3 regions of the Lysinibacillus sp. FSL W7-1291 genome follow, and region 2 is predicted to be linked to each of the others. Evidence: a T-box and tRNA genes for the amino acid it is inferred to sense, from the RefSeq annotation. Region 2 holds a T-box; the other regions hold tRNA genes.

What was found. The T-box of region 2 lies ahead of tyrS (tyrosine--tRNA ligase). A T-box ahead of a tRNA ligase gene usually reads a tRNA of that ligase, here a tRNA-Tyr.
Region 1: it encodes a tRNA-Tyr, which carries the amino acid that the T-box ahead of tyrS (tyrosine--tRNA ligase) is inferred to sense. The anticodon was not compared.
Region 3: it encodes a tRNA-Tyr, which carries the amino acid that the T-box ahead of tyrS (tyrosine--tRNA ligase) is inferred to sense. The anticodon was not compared.

The regions. Positions count from the first base shown of each region.
Region 1 covers NZ_CP151994.1:3,818,096-3,821,342, reverse strand. The annotation lists rRNA gene NST76_RS18605 (23S ribosomal RNA) at 1-996, shown strand, start outside; rRNA gene rrf (5S ribosomal RNA) at 1,109-1,224, shown strand; tRNA gene NST76_RS18595 (tRNA-Asn) at 1,241-1,317, shown strand; tRNA gene NST76_RS18590 (tRNA-Ser) at 1,323-1,414, shown strand; tRNA gene NST76_RS18585 (tRNA-Glu) at 1,439-1,513, shown strand; tRNA gene NST76_RS18580 (tRNA-Val) at 1,529-1,604, shown strand; tRNA gene NST76_RS18575 (tRNA-Met) at 1,631-1,705, shown strand; tRNA gene NST76_RS18570 (tRNA-Asp) at 1,709-1,786, shown strand; tRNA gene NST76_RS18565 (tRNA-Phe) at 1,803-1,875, shown strand; tRNA gene NST76_RS18560 (tRNA-Thr) at 1,887-1,962, shown strand; tRNA gene NST76_RS18555 (tRNA-Tyr) at 1,972-2,055, shown strand; tRNA gene NST76_RS18550 (tRNA-Trp) at 2,069-2,142, shown strand; tRNA gene NST76_RS18545 (tRNA-His) at 2,155-2,230, shown strand; tRNA gene NST76_RS18540 (tRNA-His) at 2,266-2,341, shown strand; tRNA gene NST76_RS18535 (tRNA-Gln) at 2,359-2,433, shown strand; tRNA gene NST76_RS18530 (tRNA-Gly) at 2,438-2,512, shown strand; tRNA gene NST76_RS18525 (tRNA-Cys) at 2,521-2,594, shown strand; tRNA gene NST76_RS18520 (tRNA-Leu) at 2,641-2,721, shown strand; gene NST76_RS18515 (GNAT family N-acetyltransferase) at 2,914-3,247, shown strand, end outside.
Region 2 covers NZ_CP151994.1:2,902,707-2,905,953, reverse strand. The annotation lists gene NST76_RS14090 (LTA synthase family protein) at 1-1,210, shown strand, start outside; T-box leader at 1,336-1,576, shown strand; gene tyrS (tyrosine--tRNA ligase) at 1,722-2,936, shown strand; gene NST76_RS14080 (DUF2759 domain-containing protein) at 2,990-3,169, opposite strand.
Region 3 covers NZ_CP151994.1:268,915-272,161, reverse strand. The annotation lists gene NST76_RS01305 (nitric oxide synthase oxygenase) at 1-346, opposite strand, end outside; tRNA gene NST76_RS01300 (tRNA-Glu) at 665-736, opposite strand; tRNA gene NST76_RS01295 (tRNA-Asn) at 738-814, opposite strand; tRNA gene NST76_RS01290 (tRNA-Ile) at 822-895, opposite strand; tRNA gene NST76_RS01285 (tRNA-Gly) at 900-973, opposite strand; tRNA gene NST76_RS01280 (tRNA-Phe) at 980-1,055, opposite strand; tRNA gene NST76_RS01275 (tRNA-Ser) at 1,060-1,152, opposite strand; tRNA gene NST76_RS01270 (tRNA-Ala) at 1,166-1,241, opposite strand; tRNA gene NST76_RS01265 (tRNA-Pro) at 1,257-1,333, opposite strand; tRNA gene NST76_RS01260 (tRNA-Arg) at 1,349-1,425, opposite strand; tRNA gene NST76_RS01255 (tRNA-Lys) at 1,445-1,517, opposite strand; tRNA gene NST76_RS01250 (tRNA-Gln) at 1,532-1,606, opposite strand; tRNA gene NST76_RS01245 (tRNA-His) at 1,616-1,691, opposite strand; tRNA gene NST76_RS01240 (tRNA-Trp) at 1,739-1,812, opposite strand; tRNA gene NST76_RS01235 (tRNA-Tyr) at 1,817-1,900, opposite strand; tRNA gene NST76_RS01230 (tRNA-Thr) at 1,908-1,977, opposite strand; tRNA gene NST76_RS01225 (tRNA-Asp) at 1,990-2,063, opposite strand; tRNA gene NST76_RS01220 (tRNA-Met) at 2,067-2,141, opposite strand; tRNA gene NST76_RS01215 (tRNA-Val) at 2,168-2,243, opposite strand; rRNA gene rrf (5S ribosomal RNA) at 2,255-2,370, opposite strand; rRNA gene NST76_RS01205 (23S ribosomal RNA) at 2,437-3,247, opposite strand, start outside.

The sequences.
Region 1 (3,247 bases), 920 kb from region 2:
GCGGCCGTAACTATAACGGTCCTAAGGTAGCGAAATTCCTTGTCGGGTAAGTTCCGACCCGCACGAAAGGCGTAACGATCTGGGCACTGTCTCAACGAGAGACTCGGTGAAATTATAGTACCTGTGAAGATGCAGGTTACCCGCGACAGGACGGAAAGACCCCGTGGAGCTTTACTGTAGCCTGATATTGAATTTTGGTACAACTTGTACAGGATAGGTAGGAGCCAGAGATCTCGGAGCGCCAGCTTCGAAGGAGGCGTCGGTGGGATACTACCCTGGTTGTATTGAAATTCTAACCCATGCCCCTTAGCGGGGCAGGAGACAGTGTCAGGCGGACAGTTTGACTGGGGCGGTCGCCTCCTAAAAGGTAACGGAGGCGCCCAAAGGTTCCCTCAGAATGGTTGGAAATCATTCGTAGAGTGTAAAGGCACAAGGGAGCTTGACTGCGAGACCTACAAGTCGAGCAGGGTCGAAAGACGGGCTTAGTGATCCGGTGGTTCCGCATGGAAGGGCCATCGCTCAACGGATAAAAGCTACCCCAAGGGATAACAGGCTTATCTCCCCCAAGAGTCCACATCGACGGGGAGGTTTGGCACCTCGATGTCGGCTCATCGCATCCTGGGGCTGTAGTCGGTCCCAAGGGTTGGGCTGTTCGCCCATTAAAGCGGTACGCGAGCTGGGTTCAGAACGTCGTGAGACAGTTCGGTCCCTATCCGTCGTGGGCGTAGGAAATTTGAGAGGAGCTGTCCTTAGTACGAGAGGATGGGATGGACACACCGCTGGTGTACCAGTTGTCTTGCCAAAGGCATCGCTGGGTAGCTATGTGTGGACGGGATAAGTGCTGAAAGCATCTAAGCATGAAGCCCCCCTCAAGATGAGATTTCCCATTACGCAAGTAAGTAAGATCCCTCAAAGACGATGAGGTAGATAGGTTCGAGGTGGAAGTGTGGTGACACATGGAGCTGACGAATACTAATCGATCGAGGACTTAACCAAAATGTTTGAACCATTCAATGTACGTTTATCCAGTTTTGAAAGAATAAAAAATATTATAATATACTTGTAATTTTTATAAAATATGTTATAATAAGTATTGTCTTTCAAATAGTCTAGTGATGATGGCAAAGAGGTCACACCCGTTCCCATACCGAACACGGAAGTTAAGCTCTTTAGCGCCGATGGTAGTTGGGGGCTTCCCCCTGTGAGAGTAGGACGTCGCTAGGCTATATACTAAAATTATTCCGAAGTAGCTCAGTTGGTAGTAGCACCTGACTGTTAATCAGGTTGTCGCAGGTTCGAGTCCTGCCTTCGGAGCCATTCTTGGAGAGTTGTCCGAGTGGCCGAAGGAGCACGATTGGAAATCGTGTAGGCGGTTAACACTGTCTCAAGGGTTCAAATCCCTTACTCTCCGCCAGCACTTTGATTTATTCCAAAAGTTGGCCCCTTGGTCAAGTGGTTAAGACACCGCCCTTTCACGGCGGTAACACGGGTTCGAATCCCGTAGGGGTCACCATTTAAATACCCAGATGGAGGATTAGCTCAGCTGGGAGAGCATCTGCCTTACAAGCAGAGGGTCGGCGGTTCGAGCCCGTCATCCTCCACCATTATTTTTACAATAGTATATGATTATCGCGGGGTGGAGCAGTGGTAGCTCGTCGGGCTCATAACCCGAAGGTCGTTGGTTCAAATCCGGCCCCCGCAACCAAATGGTCCCGTGGTGTAGCGGTTAACATGCCTGCCTGTCACGCAGGAGATCGCCGGATTCGATCCCCGGTCGGGACCGCCATTTATTTTAATAACAAGGGTCAGTAGCTCAGTTGGTAGAGCATTAGATTGAAGCTCTAAGTGTCGGCGGTTCGATTCCGTCCTGACCCATCATGTTTTTTGCCGGTGTAGCTCAGTTGGTAGAGCAACTGACTTGTAATCAGTAGGTCGTGGGTTCGACTCCTATCGCCGGCACCATGTATTCCCGGAGGGGTAGCGAAGTGGCTAAACGCGGCGGACTGTAAATCCGCTCCTTAGGGTTCGGCGGTTCGAATCCGTCCCCCTCCACCAGTTTTATTATTATAGGGGCATAGTTCAACGGTAGAATAGAGGTCTCCAAAACCTTTGGTGTGGGTTCGATTCCTACTGCCCCTGCCAATTAATTTTATGGCGATTGTGGCGAAGTGGTTAACGCACCGGATTGTGGTTCCGGCATTCGTGGGTTCGATTCCCATCAGTCGCCCCATTTAAAGTAAAATTAATAAAAATTATAATATAATGGCGATTGTGGCGAAGTGGTTAACGCACCGGATTGTGGTTCCGGCACTCGTGGGTTCGATTCCCATCAGTCGCCCCATTTATATAATTATCTTTTGGGGTATAGCCAAGCGGTAAGGCAACGGATTTTGATTCCGTCATGCCCTGGTTCGAATCCAGGTACCCCAGCCATTTTGCGGAAGTAGTTCAGTGGTAGAACACCACCTTGCCAAGGTGGGGGTCGCGAGTTCGAACCTCGTCTTCCGCTCCAACTTCGATGGCGGCATAGCCAAGTGGTAAGGCACAGGTCTGCAACACCTTTATCACCGGTTCAAATCCGGTTGCCGCCTCCATATTTTAACTCTAATCGGTGTATCCGATTTTTTTTATCTCCATTATGCCGGTGTGGCGGAATTGGCAGACGCGCACGACTCAAAATCGTGTTCCTTTGGAGTGTCGGTTCGACCCCGACCACCGGTATCCTAGACAGTAGTATGTTAAAACTGTCTATAGAAACGTTTCTTACTTAGTGTAAGAAGCGTTTTTTTATTTGTCATCAATAATAATATTGCATTTTAAACCTCGCGTGAATGATTAAAATTTTTTATGCCAAAAGAGGATATAAATACATACATATTGAATAAACAGTAAATACGAAGGTAGGTGTGGAACATGATTATAAGGGAAGCAAAGTTGTCGGATGCTAAAGGCATAGCAAAAGTTCATGTAGATAGTTGGAAGAATACTTATAAAAATATTCTTCCTACCGAGTATTTAGAAAAATTGTCTTATGAGCAAAGAACAGAATTATGGGTAAGGAACTTCTCTAAAGTTGATCATTATGTCTTTGTTGCAGAAAGCGATAATGGGGAAATTATTGGATTTACTGATGGTGGTAAGAGAGCTGAAAATGAAATTGAAGGGTCTGGGGATTTAACATCCATCTACATTTTAGATCAATTTCAGGGTCAAGGAATAGGCAGTAAACTAGTCAATAAATTGTTTA
Region 2 (3,247 bases):
TTCTAATCAGGCTGCCGTTAACCCAGAGATGTTTGGGAAATATAAAGGTCGCAACTTAATTGTTGTGTCGATGGAGTCTTTACAAAACTTTGTCATCAATAATGATATGAATGGTCATGAAATTACGCCATTCTTAAACTCTTTAACAAAAGATAAAGATACGTATTATTTCAGTAACTTCTATCACCAAACAGGCTTAGGAAAAACATCTGACTCAGAGTTTATTGTTGAAAACTCATTGTTTGGATTAGGTCGTGGTGCTGTATTCTTCACGCATGGTGGAAATACGTATAATTCAATGGCTGAACGCCTTGGAGAAAATGGCTACTTTACAAATGTCATGCACCCGAATAATAAATCATTCTGGAACCGTGATATCATGTATCAATCGTTAAAAATTAATAAATTCTACGATATAGATTCATATACGGTTGAAGAAGGGCAAGCTGTCAACTGGGGTATGAAAGATACACCATTCTTAGAGCAATCTGCTGCTTTAATGAAAGACATGCCACAGCCATTCTATTCAAGATTAATTACGTTAACGAACCACTATCCATTCACTTTGGATCCTGAAGATATTATGATTCCTGAATATGATTCAAATTCAGGTACATTAAATCGTTACTTCCAGACAGTACGTTATATGGATGAAGCTTTAAAAGACTTCTTCCAAGAGTTAAAAGATCAAGGTGTTTATGATAACTCTATTATCGTAATGTATGGAGACCATTATGGTATTTCTGAAAACCATAATAAAGCGATGGCACAATATTTAGGAAAAGAACAAATTACACCAATGGACAATGCATTGCTTCAAGAAGTGCCTTTATTCATCCATATCCCAGGATCTGACGATGGTAAAGAAATGACAGAGATTTCAGGACAAATGGATTTACGTCCAACAATCTTACATCTTCTTGGCGTTGAAACGTCAAAAGACATGCAAATGGGTGCAGATTTATTCTCTCCAGAGCATGAGGATTTTGTTGTCTTCCGTGATGGACGCTTTATAACAGATAAATATGTTTATGCTGGAGAAGCTTGCTATGACAAAGCAACTGGTGAAGAAATAGATGGTGAGCCATGCCAGTCATATGCTGATCGTGCGACAATGGAGCTGGAAAATTCCGATGCTATCATAAATGGAGACCTGCTACGTTTCTATGATGAAAAGACAGGTAATTTAAAACAGGATTCCGTCAAATAACAAAAGAGAGATCTCAAGTTGAGGTCTCTCTTTTCTTTTTTGATTGACAAATTACTATAAGCAATTATAATAAATTTAAATATCTGCATAACGAAGATTTGTTTTTGCATTTCGGAGTATAAGAGTGAAAGGCATGGAAAAGAACGAGTAGCTTTAATCGAACTGACAGAGAGTAGCCGGTTGCTGAGAGGCGCAAGGGATATTAAAGTGAATACATCTTGGAGCTGCGTACCGAAATTTTAGTAGGCTACGACGGGGTTGCATCCGTAATCATTGCAAAAGTATCGCTATGGCTGTACTTATTGAGGAGGGCTGTGTGAATAGCTCTCGAAAAAAGGTGGTAACACGTTCATGAACGTCCTTAGGATTATTCCTAAGGGCTTTTTTTATGCCTTTACAGCCCAAGTGTTTATCTTGATTTGGCCGTCCTCTTACGCTGAGGCGTAGTTGATTAGTGAACTCTTATAGGGCTTGCAATATTAATATTTAATATTACAAGGAGATGTTTCATATGTTTTTAACACCAAAAGAGCAATTAGCGATAATTAAGAAGGGTGCTCATCAAATCGTTGATGAGCAGGAATTACTCGAAAAATTAGAGCGATCCTATAAGGAGCAGAAGCCTTTAATCATTAAGTTAGGGCTTGATCCGTCCGCCCCGGATATTCATTTAGGGCATGCAGTCGTTCTACGGAAAATAAAGCAAATGCAGGATTTAGGGCATCAGGCGGTCATTGTTATCGGTGATTTTACAGGGCGTATTGGTGATCCAACGGGTAAAGCAAAAGGCCGTGTCGCGTTAAGTGATGACATGGTCAAGCAAAACGCTAAAACATACTGTGAGCAAATTTTTAAAGTGATAGATATGAACAAGACAACTATTCGTTTCAATAGTGAATGGTTAGCAAAGCTGTCATTTGAAGAAGTCATTCAGCTGGCAGCCACGACATCCGTTGCTCGACTGTTAGAACGTGAGGACTTTCAAAAACGGTACCGTCAGCAAATACCAATTGGCATCCACGAATTTTTCTACCCGCTTATGCAAGCATATGATTCGGTAGAGCTACAGGCCGATATTGAATTAGGGGGAACAGATCAAACATTCAATATTTTAATGGGCCGCACCTTACAAAAGCAACGGCGGTTAGAAAAACAAATTGCCATTTTTATGCCATTACTCGAAGGTTTAGATGGCATTGAAAAAATGAGTAAGAGCCTTGGCAATTATATTGGTGTCAGTGAAGCGCCAGAGGTCATGTTTAAAAAGGTAATGGAAGTACCAGATGCCTTACTCATCAAATATTTTGAACTAGCAACAGATGAGCATCCACTACAAGTGCAAACCATTCAAGATAGACTGCAAATGGGAGAGAATCCCCGTGATGTAAAATTACAGTTAGCAGAAATTATAACGGCCTTATACCATGGGACTACAGCAATGGAGGAAGCTAAATCCTATTTCCAAGCTGCATTTCAAAGAAAGGAAATACCAAAAAATATTCCTATACTGCTCCTAGAAATTGATAAGGAAAGAATAGTGGATATTATCCCACAACTAGTGGCAATGGATTATATTCATAGTAAGAGTGAATTTCTGCGGTTAATCAAGCAAAATGGAGTATCCTTGAATGGAGAAAAAATAGTAATGGATGATTTATCACTTGTACTAATGAATGATGATGTCATTCAAATTGGTAAGAAACGATTTCTTAAATTAAATAAATAATAAATACAAAAAAAGAGCAATCTCCAGGGAGACTGCTCCTTTTTGTCTGAATTTTAGTGTAATTGTGGTGGATACCCACTGTGAACAATCGTCATGATGACGAACCATCCAAATACAGCGGCACTTAATAAGTTGAAAACAACGCTTAATAGGTTCTTTTCTTTAATTGCTTGGAATGTACCAACTACAGCTAAAATCGCTACTAGACCAAAAATAACCATTAATAAGTTCATTAAAAATAGACACTCCTTTCGACATCAGAAAATGAATGTCGCAAACAATATTCCTCCTTAATTGTAAACGTTCTGTTT
Region 3 (3,247 bases), 1.9 Mb from region 2:
GATGATTCCATATACGCACTCTGTTCGAAGCAAATACTGTTATTGTTGGACGGATTTTTCCACTATTTGTTGCATAATCGATATGCTCCAGTAGTTTTTGAAAAATATCCTGTTCATCTAAAACGGCACGTGCATCTACTACATGCAATGATTGCCAAAACAGACGACCAATACATTTGTTACTATTACGCCACGCCACCCGTGCACCAAAAGCTAGCTCCTCTGTTGTTGGGTCGTACTCACCTGCATTCTTAATCTGTTGTAATCTATTCGCTAACCAACGCTCTGATTCATCTTGTTCTGTCTGATATAAACTTAAAAATTGCTGGATCTCCTGTATATTCATTTCGATTCCTCCACTTATCCTCATATTAGAGGAACAAAACGACAAGCACCACGAAAATAGCTATAAAAAAACATACATATTGCATATATGAAATAGTTTGTTCAAATTTATAATGAATCGAATCATGATTAGAAGATATTGTGAATGAAGAAGGAAAAGAGGTGGGCGACATCTTATAGAAAGGAGAAACAAAATATTAGTCATGTAAAAAAGCTACTGAACCATTGATAGCGGATTCGTAGCTTTCACTCTTTACTAATGTATCATTTATTGATAAAAGAAAAAGCATGTAACACAATATTTGTGCTACATGCTTGATGACCCGTACGGGATTCGAACCCGTGTTACCGCCGTGAAAGGGCGGTGTCTTAACCACTTGACCAACGGGCCGTGGCTCCGAAGGCAGGACTCGAACCTGCGACAACCTGATTAACAGTCAGGTGCTACTACCAACTGAGCTACTTCGGAATAATGATGGGCCTAAATGGACTCGAACCATCGACCTCACGCTTATCAGGCGTGCGCTCTAACCAGCTGAGCTATAGGCCCATTTTGGAGCGGGTGATGAGAATCGAACTCACGACATCAGCTTGGAAGGCTGAGGTTTTACCATTAAACTACACCCGCAAATAATGGTGGGTCAGGACGGAATCGAACCGCCGACACTTAGAGCTTCAATCTAATGCTCTACCAACTGAGCTACTGACCCAAAATGGAGGAGGTAGAGGGATTCGAACCCCCGCGCGGTGTTACCCGCCTGTCGGTTTTCAAGACCGATCCCTTCAGCCAGACTTGGGTATACCTCCAAAAATATTGAACTGGTGGAGCCTAGCGGGATCGAACCGCTGACCTCCTGCGTGCAAGGCAGGCGCTCTCCCAGCTGAGCTAAGGCCCCATTTATCATAAAAAATGGTCGGAATGACAGGATTCGAACCTACGACCCCTTGGTCCCAAACCAAGTGCTCTACCAAGCTGAGCTACATTCCGAAAACATAAATTTATTGGCGCGCCCGACAGGAGTCGAACCCATAACCTTCTGATCCGTAGTCAGACGCTCTATCCAATTGAGCTACGGGCGCAATATTCATTAAAAAACGATGAGCCATGAAGGACTCGAACCTTCGACCCTCTGATTAAAAGTCAGATGCTCTACCAACTGAGCTAATGGCTCGTAAAAAAGAAAAATGGCTGGGGTACTAGGATTCGAACCTAGGCATGACGGAATCAAAATCCGTTGCCTTACCGCTTGGCTATACCCCAATTTGAAAATGGGGCGACTGATGGGAATCGAACCCACGAATGTCGGAACCACAATCCGATGCGTTAACCACTTCGCCACAATCGCCACTATATAAATTATAACAGCTGTATATGAACGAGTACCTCAATACCTGGCAGGGGCAGTAGGAATCGAACCCACACCAAAGGTTTTGGAGACCTCTATTCTACCGTTGAACTATGCCCCTAAAATGGTGGAGGGGGACGGATTCGAACCGCCGAACCCTAAGGAGCGGATTTACAGTCCGCCGCGTTTAGCCACTTCGCTACCCCTCCAAGGGAATGGTGCTTACGATAGGAGTCGAACCCACGACCTACTGATTACAAGTCAGTTGCTCTACCAACTGAGCTACACCAAAAAAAAATGGCGGTCCCGACCGATCGAACCGGCGATCTCCTGCGTGACAGGCAGGCATGTTAACCGCTACACCACGGGACCATTTGGTTGCGGGGGCTGGATTTGAACCAACGACCTTCGGGTTATGAGCCCGACGAGCTACCACTGCTCCACCCCGCGATAATACTATACTGTTTTAAAAATAATGGTGGAGGATGACGGGCTCGAACCGCCGACCCTCTGCTTGTAAGGCAGATGCTCTCCCAGCTGAGCTAATCCTCCACGAAAAATAAGCGAAGCGATGTCCTACTCTCACAGGGGGAAGCCCCCAACTACCATCGGCGCTAAAGAGCTTAACTTCCGTGTTCGGTATGGGAACGGGTGTGGCCTCTTTGCCATCATCACTTCACTTATTCAGTTGAAAGAGTTGTTCTTTCAAAACTGGATAAACGGTTCATTGAATGTTTCAAACGTTTTGGTTAAGTCCTCGATCGATTAGTATTCGTCAGCTCCATATGTCACCACACTTCCACCTCGAACCTATCTACCTCATCGTCTTTGAGGGATCTTACTTACTTGCGTAATGGGAAATCTCATCTTGAGGGGGGCTTCATGCTTAGATGCTTTCAGCACTTATCCCGTCCACACATAGCTACCCAGCGATGCCTTTGGCAAGACAACTGGTACACCAGCGGTGTGTCCATCCCATTCCTCTCGTACTAAGGACAGCTCCTCTCAAATTTCCTACGCCCACGACGGATAGGGACCGAACTGTCTCACGACGTTCTGAACCCAGCTCGCGTACCGCTTTAATGGGCGAACAGCCCAACCCTTGGGACCGACTACAGCCCCAGGATGCGATGAGCCGACATCGAGGTGCCAAACCTCCCCGTCGATGTGGACTCTTGGGGGAGATAAGCCTGTTATCCCTGGGTAGCTTTTATCCGTTGAGCGATGGCCCTTCCATGCGGAACCACCGGATCACTAAGCCCGTCTTTCGACCCTGCTCGACTTGTAGGTCTCGCAGTCAAGCTCCCTTGTGCCTTTACACTCTACGAATGATTTCCAACCATTCTGAGGGAACCTTTGGGCGCCTCCGTTACCTTTTAGGAGGCGACCGCCCCAGTCAAACTGTCCGCCTGACACTGTCTCCTGCCCCGCTAAGGGGCATGGGTTAGAATTTCAATACAACCAGGGTAGTATCCCACCGACGCCTCCTTCGAAGCTGGCGCTCCGAGATCTCTGGCTCCTACCTATCCTGTACAAGTTGTACCAAAATTCAATAT